Regions from separate parts of the Paenibacillus sp. FSL H8-0175 genome, predicted to be linked through region 1. Evidence: riboswitches for the same ligand, from Rfam matches in the RefSeq annotation. Region 1 holds a riboswitch; the other holds the start of a gene.
The links. Region 1 has a riboswitch for cyclic di-AMP ahead of MHH46_RS27100 (alpha/beta fold hydrolase). Riboswitches for the same ligand answer to the same signal wherever they lie in the genome.

Region 1 (4,095 bases):
CCGGAAACTGAAGTCACAGGGATTATTACGGCCTTCTCTGCCACACAAAATATTGTGGAGCAAGCAATAGCGTTAGGAGCCAATTTGCTGATCACGCATGAAGGTGTATTTTATAGCCATCATGCAGCGAGCGAGTGGTTAGAAGGTGATCCGGTTTATCATGCGAAAAAAAGTCTGATCGAACATTCCCCAATAGCTATTTTTCGTTATCATGATTATTGGCATCGGCAAGAGCCGGATGGGATTATGATGGGTTTGCTGCGAGAGCTGGATTGGTCAGACTATGTGGAAGAGCAGCAAGCGGCTGCTACGATTCTCACTATTCCTGCTATGACTGTAATGGAAGCTGCTCAGTATATTAAAAGTAAGCTAGGCATCTCTTATGTACGCGCTGCTGGTGACCTGTCTCTGTCCTGCAAACGCGTAGGGATATTAGTAGGTTACAGAGGAGGTGGGATGATGGCTATTCCGCTTTTTAATGATCACAATCTTGATTTAATTATCGCTGGAGAGGGACCAGAGTGGGAGACTCCGGAATATGTGCGGGATGCAGGGCACCAAGGCAGATCTAAAGCGCTCATCATGTTGGGTCATGCGGAGAGTGAAGCGCCGGGGATGAAATATTTAGCTGAAATCTTAGCAGACAAATATCCCATGCTTCCTACCCGGTTCATTGCTGAACAACCCATCTATCAGATGGTTTAATCTGGGAAAATTAAGAGTACGGAATAAATAAACATATTATGGAGAAAATGAAGGGAAACAGGTCACTGAGAAAGGAGTGTTTCAATGGAAATTCCTTTGGAGGCTGATGAAGTATTAAGTCGGATCAAAAAGCTGCAAAGCGACGGAAGCTCAATCAGTAAAAAACAAGTAAAGCAAAGCGACCCAGAGCTTATGAGAAGTGCGCTGTTCTTTTTTCCAAGCTGGGAGCATGCATTGAAAAACGCCGATCTTTTGTAGCCATAGTATTGTAAAAGGAAGCTAAGTGGACAGGGGGAGATCTCTGATTCTGCTTAGCTTTTTTCTTTTTTATGAAATCATTCGTGCTGTTCATGTGAAATAATATTAACAAGCTTGCCAAACGGATCGGGGACATAGAAACGACGAACACCCCAAGGTACAGAAACTGGCCCAATATTGGTATTGAAGATTGTCGTTTCTTATTAAATAGGAAAGTACTGGTGAATCACCCCCTTTTTCGCTTGCTTCAGAGCTGTTTTTCTAAAGAAAACGAGTAAACAAGAGCAAAAGAAAGAGAAAATGAAGAGTATGCTTAATATGAAATGAAAAGCATTGCTTTCAACATTATTTTGACCAGAGCCCTCCTTTACAAGAAAACCTTACAAGAGTATGATTCATCTCAGAACTGAGAATTATCTTAAATTTACAATTACATAAGCAATCCGCTTAATTTCCGTTTCTGGAAAGCGGGGGAACCAACAACTGGCAGCCGATGTGAGAGTCGGCACTGGTTATGGGGTGAATCCTGTTCCGGGTGCATAATATGCATCCCTGCAGGTAGGGCAACTCTCACTGCCCGAATCCGACAGCTAACCTCGTAAGCGTATGGAGAGAGGATGAATGGCGTGTTTAGTGATGAATAGCCACAGAGAATCCCTCTGTGGTTTTTTGCTGCGTTTTTAAGCAGATATAGTCGTAGAATTTATTATGAAAGAGGTGTTACCTTTGCCTATCGCTAAACTGAACGGAACTTCGCTCTATTATGAAATCAATGGAACTGGCACTCCGGTTGTGTTTATCCATGGACATGGATTAACACACAGTATGTTCAAACCACAGCTGGAGTATTTTTCCGATAAATATAAAGTGATTTTGTGCGATTTACGGGGGAATGGCAAGTCTGGTAAACTGCTGGAGGCCCCACATGAGATTATTGAGACGCAATGTCTGGATCTGATTATGCTGTTGAATGACCTAGGTATCCGTGAAGCAGTTTTTGTAGGAATCGCCTATGGTGGCTTAGTCGTTCAGCATATTGCCAAACAATATCCTGAGCGTGTAAAAGCAATTGTGGTCGCGGATAGCTTTTGTAGGACTCACGGATCAACAATAGTAGGGAAAATACAAACTATGGCAGCATATTGCAGTTTACTAATGTATTATCTCCCAAGCGAGCTGGTGTTGCCTTCGATTCGGATGATGTACCGAGAGCGCTGGAGTCTGGCCTACAATGAGATTAGAAGAGGACTGCTGGACAAACGCCCCCGGGAGTTATATCGGCAAAGGCTGGCTACGAGCCATGTTGATTACACCAGATGTTTAAAGGCTTTTAAACGTCCTGCATTATGTATTGTGGGGGACTTTAATGAATTTGGAGTGAATTGTATGAAGGAAATGGTGTCTCAGCTGCCGCAGGCGCAGTTGGCGATTATTCCGAACGCATTAGATCCAAGTAATCTGTGCCAGCCGGAGCAATTCAATGCGATTCTTCAGCGTTTCTTAGAGAAGCAGCAGGGCAGTCAGCAGATTAGCTGATCTATAGGGAGACCTTCACAAGCGAAGCGTTTAAGTGAGAAAATAGGCGTCCCATAGCCAGGGCGGAATGAGCTGGCTATGGGTCGTCTTTCTGGGAAGAACTTTAGGGGAATTCTCCCTAAAATGAAGGAGATTATGGCTCCTAGAACGTAGATTAGGGAAATCCTCCCTAATAATAGGATGTTTTTAGCCATAAATGGGTATTTGCATGAATTTTTAGGGAGGAATTCCCTAAAAACCTCATTTTAAAGCGATTATCGATGAACATTAGGGAGGATTTCCCTAATATAATGGACATCCAATTAAAGGCTGGCTTATCCGTAGTGAAATCTACGAATGAGCCAGCCTTTGGTTATTTTACTAACCGATGGATGTTGAACATTTACAAGCATATTGTACCTAGAACGCTACTTAATGTCCCTACCCTACCACAGCACCAAATATAGCTCACCCGACGTGGGAAAGAACTGTAGGCCCTAAGTAGTGAAGGTAAGTGTATAGAAGGAGGCGTAGTAAGCAACGCATCTGCTACTCTTGCATTTTGTACAATGCGATCTACTCGTGTAAGATTAAGATAATTCATACTAAAGGAGCTGAGTCATGATGTCTCAAGCTGAAACTATAAAACTGACTTCATTATCTTCAAAAGGGGGCTGCGGCTGCAAAATCGGTCCCGCCGATCTCATGCAGGTTATTCGTAGTCTGCCACCAACTGTTCCTAACCCGGATCTACTTGTAGGTCTTGATACTAGTGATGATGCAGGGGTGTATCGTTTAAGTGATGAATTAGCGTTAGTGCAAACTGTTGATTTTTTCACGCCGATCGTGGATGATCCCTATTCATTTGGTCAAATTGCAGCAGCCAATGCATTAAGCGATATTTATGCGATGGGTGGAAAGCCGCTTACGGTGCTTAATATTGTGGCCTTTCCTATTTCTGTTTTAGATAAAAGCGTTCTTGGTGACATTTTGCGCGGTGCAGCGGATAAAGTACAGGAAGCAGGAGCTACTCTTGTGGGCGGACATTCCATCGACGATAAAGAGCCCAAATTCGGATTGGCCGTTACGGGCCTTGTGCATCCTGACAAAGTAAGAACGAATGCGGGCGCCAAGGTGGGAGACAAGCTGATTCTAACGAAGCCTATCGGTGTGGGGATCTTAACAACTTCCATTAAAAAGGATCAGCTATCTCCTGAAGAAACCACACGCCTTACGACAGTAATGTCTACTTTGAATAAAAAAGCGGCTGAAATCATGGAGCCTTATGATGTACATGCTTGTACAGATGTTACCGGATTTGGGCTACTGGGACATGCCTCGGAAATGGCTAAAGGGAGCGGCACGGGCCTGATCATTCGTCAAGGCGATGTACCTATGCTGCCAAGAGTAAGAGAGCTTGCGGAACAGGGATTTGTTCCAGGAGGCACTAAGAATAACTTTGCCCATCTGGAAGGCAGCATTCTTTATCCGGAGGAGATGGACCAACTAAGCCGCTATATTCTATGTGACGCTGTGACTTCTGGCGGACTGCTGATCTCTGTGGCCCCTGAACAAAGCGAAGATTTGCTAAAAGAGTTAGTAGATGCAGGGGTAGAA
Region 2 (4,095 bases), 1.7 Mb from region 1:
GATACTCTAGTGGTTAAGATAGCGAGTTATGTGCCTTTCACCTCACCATTGACGATGCTGCTCCGAATTGGTGTCGGCGAGGTGGCGATCTGGCAAGTCATTGTATCGCTGCTGATCCTGCTTGTGACTACCTTCATCTTCGGATGGCTGGCAGCCAAGATCTATCGTACCGGCGTACTGATGTACGGCAAACGCCCAAGTATTAAAGAAATTAGAAAAGCAATGAAAGCTTACAAGATCTAAGAAGACCTCATAATAACTTTTAAGGAGTGCTAATGATGTCTACAAGCGAACAATATACCATTATGCTTTTAATGAGTTCTGTATCGCTGGCTACGGTTAGTAGAATGCTTCCGGATGGCTCCACTTTTATGGATTTCGTTCAAGGCGTATTGACTGGTGTTGCTATAGTGGGGATGTTGGCAGGATTGTGGATGTACGGTAAGGCGCGTAAGAGTAAAGTGTAATAGTAGGCACTGAGTTTTCGGGGGTATCCTAACAGCCGTTTATGGTTGCTGGGATATCCCCGTTTTTGAGTTGGCAATCTCTTTGTATACGAGCTGATATAGCTAACGGACCCAGCAGCACTTAAATGCAACAATCATCGAGATTTGGCAAGATATCGGACACTATAGTCGCTATTGGCATGAAAAAGGGTGAATTAGTAGCTCTTTTAACCAAATAGTTGCATTGGAGTCCGATACTATGCTCAAAAGGCGATAAACGTGCAAATAACGTCATCTGGGTCCGTAAGCCTTGGTGGAAGATGATTAGGGCTTGCTTTAAGACGATCCGAGAAATTCATCGCTCGGGATTTCTACTGGAGTCCGAACGCCGGCCATATTTGTGGAAAAGCTTCAATTAAAGGCTCCTGAGTCCGTTAGATGCTTCATGCGCTTAAAGATTGTCTGAATTCTAGTCAGTGACTAAATTATAGAAAGATTTGCGCTCGTTAGTATATCCGTTTGGGTGGTCATCTGCTCCCGTAGAGCTCTAAGCTGTGTTTTCAGTGCGGGAACACTTTTTTGCAGAATAATGCTTATTTGAGAAAGAGGCAGCTTTAGGCCGTACCACATGACCTTCACAAGCTGTTCCTCCCAAGGTAATGCCTTAGCCGATAGAAGCGAGCGCCGGGCAAAAGAATCAGCACACTGGTGAATACAAGTGCGGTAAGCGTGGATAGAGAATAACTGAGGATCAAAATCATCCTGACGATATATTTTATGAAGCTCTGTGAAGGTGCGGATAGTAATCTTGTCTGCCTCATTAGATTGTTCTAACAACATGGAACTAAGTACGTAGACTTCATTAGTATACTTTTGAACACACTCTGCAAATTTAGTACTGTAGGTGGACTCGGGAGGTAAGGGGTCAGGCATGGTGAACACGATCCTTTCAGATTGAGAGATTTGCTTGAATCTATAATATAGAAAAGTAAGAGATGGATTTATTGATGAGATCGGCGGTGTCTGGTTCCGGGCAACTGTGTTTCTGCTGGGAGGCAGTGGATAAAGCTTTGGAAGGTTTGTAGTAGAGCCGTTCACTTCTGGAATTGCTCCCCCCTGCTGCAACACTGTACAGACGCCCTTGCTGAATATGCCCTGCCAAGGATTTACCCTGGAGCTTGGCCTTTAAATCCTGCAAAGCACCCTGAACTAGCTCAAGCTTAACCTGCTCCCAATCTGAACCTTCGCGGCGGACCTTATCCAGCGCTTCTTCAAGACGGCAATGACAGATGGCCCGTAAAAAAGAACTCCATTTAATAAGATCGAAATTTTTGGTGTTGGCAGAGATCAGACAAGCCCCCCAACTGCAGCCTCCCTTACAGGTGAGCTTCAGAATACCATAACGGCAGCCTTCAGCCCCTTCCATTCCATAGTGAATAGGCTCGGGTTCATCCAATACAAATACTTCAATGCGGGATAGTCTGCGCTGGTCCATAGTAGGGTTCCTCCTTAGATTTCCAAAAGCTTTAAGTCAACATGATGAGTGACACTAGCCTTTTCTACACAAGCGAGCATCTCCATTTTATTCTCACAGACTGCGGTATGCTCTAGCCATAGTCGGAACTTCTCTTTTCGTATAACAGATAGATGTAAGGGAAAGGTGCTGCGGGATCTCAAGACATACCAACCGGCGCTTACATCTTTCCAAGGCTCCTTGAAGGCTGTAAACCACGGGAGCTTTTGGTGTGATGACCAATCCTGCTGCTGCTGTTGTTCTCGAATTTTTTTATATATCTCATATACAATCTTAGAGTCTAAACAGTCTTTACAAGAAGAAGGTGTGCTGAACTGGCGAAGGGCTTGGATCTGGTTCTGGCCAAATGCATAGCCTACAATGTACCTGTGATTATGTTCTTCGAACCACAAGGCCCCGAAACAAACGTAATTTAGACTTATCGGCTCAAGCAGCCCTTGATGTATCCCTAAATAATAGTGCTTCAAAACATTCACCCCATCCAGCGTGCTATCACCTAATAAGCTTAGGTAACGCAAAAACCGCAGCAAGAGGAGGACCTCTGCTGCGGTTTTGGATTACAGGCAGATATACCTGGGCCAAAGCGTGGCGGATCAAGGGTCTCTCTCTTTACGCTTACGAGGTTAGCTGTCGGATTCGGACGGTGAGAGTCGCCCTACCTATTGAGACTTATGCAGTCTCCTTTGGATTCACCCCAAGTAGGCCAGATGGCCTGATGGTTCCCCCGTTCCCTGCGAATGCAGGAACTCAGCGTTGATTGTTTTTCATGAATTAGATTCAACCCGAATCATACTCTTTTCAAGATTTTCTGTAAAAAACGGAAAATGTTCTTTTAGAGCAATTTTAACCATATCCTGCCGACTACGACTGAAAAACGAGGTAAATAGGTATTTATGGCGTGTTATCGCGCCTCTTTCTCGCTCAGCCTCAGCTTCTTGCGTTTCTACCTATAATGGGAATTTGCAGTATTTTCGCTCTAAAAAGGTGAATAAAATCACATGTATTATAGATAGCGATTAAACGCTCCAAACTCGAGTAAACAAGAGATATAGAGAGATTAGATATCAAGTAAGCGCTATCTAATGGGAAAATAGTTTTTAATTTGCATTATTTTGGCATCATTCAGGTTTTACAAGTCTTCGTGCATAAGAGTATGATTACTCCTGTTTCAACGACAATCGAATATTTGATCCGCTTAATTTCCGGTAAGGAAAGCGGGGGAACCAACAATCGGCAGCCGATGTGAGAGTCGGAAGCCGGTTATGGGGTGAATCCTGTAGAGGGTGTGAGTGAGCTCGCATCTATACAGGTAGGGCGACTCTCACCGCCCGAATCCGACAGCTAACCTCGTAAGCGTATGGAGAGAGGATGAGTGCAATGTGACCGCTAGCGAGCCACAGAGGAGATCCTTTGTGGCTTTTTGCTGTGCTCTTAGAAGCAAAGCATTTATGGAGGCCTCCCCTAAGAGGTCGCTAAATTCATCATTAGCGGTATTTGTAAGGCAGCGTCTAATGACGTGACACAACCGAGCTTTAGGTTGTGCCCGAAAATGACGATAGGTCAACATCCTTTCGGAGATTTTCGTTGCCTCCTTGTTGTAAATGAGCAGGAGGAGAAAAAAGATGACGGATCAGAATGAATATGTGCTTGTATGTGCGCCTACAAAGGCGGGAGAACATTTCATTAAACTTCTGAAGTTCAGGGGTATTAAGATGGCGGGATTAACCAACAATGTGGCTGAGAAAGCTTTACTTGAGGAGCTCGGGATTGAGCAGGTTATTCTAGTGGATACCCGCCATCAGAGCACTTGGTTTCGCCCATCGTTCCCGGTAGGCAGGGTATATCTGTTTGAGAGCAGCTTTCCGCTTTGCTGCCGCTATATTCAGATGTGCCGTACCTGGACGACACAGCCGATTTTTGTGATTACAAGTTCAATAAATCCTAGATTGGTCTATAAAAGACTTGGTGCGAGCTATGTAATCTATTCCCATAGTGGTGATGCTGATTTTCTAATTGATAGATCACCTCATCAAGGATAATGGAAGGAGTGCGGAAGATATGATGGATCTGTATATGGTGGCTTCGTTAGCTGTAATTTACGGGTTATTTTATGGT

Region 2: linked by a shared signal. The riboswitch ahead of MHH46_RS02785 (hypothetical protein) and the one ahead of MHH46_RS27100 (alpha/beta fold hydrolase) in region 1 are both predicted to bind cyclic di-AMP.

The regions. Positions count from the first base shown of each region.
Region 1 covers NZ_CP150299.1:6,116,480-6,120,574, reverse strand. Annotated here, with positions in the region: gene MHH46_RS27115 (Nif3-like dinuclear metal center hexameric protein) at 1-705, shown strand, start outside; gene MHH46_RS27110 (hypothetical protein) at 790-963, shown strand; partial or broken gene MHH46_RS27105 (glyoxalase) at 1,041-1,151, opposite strand; cyclic di-AMP (ydaO/yuaA leader) riboswitch at 1,398-1,584, shown strand; gene MHH46_RS27100 (alpha/beta fold hydrolase) at 1,672-2,499, shown strand; gene selD (selenide, water dikinase SelD) at 3,103-4,095, shown strand, end outside.
Region 2 covers NZ_CP150299.1:624,357-628,451, forward strand. Annotated here, with positions in the region: gene MHH46_RS02765 (ABC transporter permease) at 1-243, shown strand, start outside; gene MHH46_RS02770 (hypothetical protein) at 279-467, shown strand; gene MHH46_RS02775 (hypothetical protein) at 927-1,286, opposite strand; gene MHH46_RS02780 (hypothetical protein) at 1,420-1,941, opposite strand; gene MHH46_RS02785 (hypothetical protein) at 1,956-2,510, opposite strand; cyclic di-AMP (ydaO/yuaA leader) riboswitch at 2,579-2,743, opposite strand; cyclic di-AMP (ydaO/yuaA leader) riboswitch at 3,163-3,352, shown strand; gene MHH46_RS02790 (hypothetical protein) at 3,603-4,019, shown strand.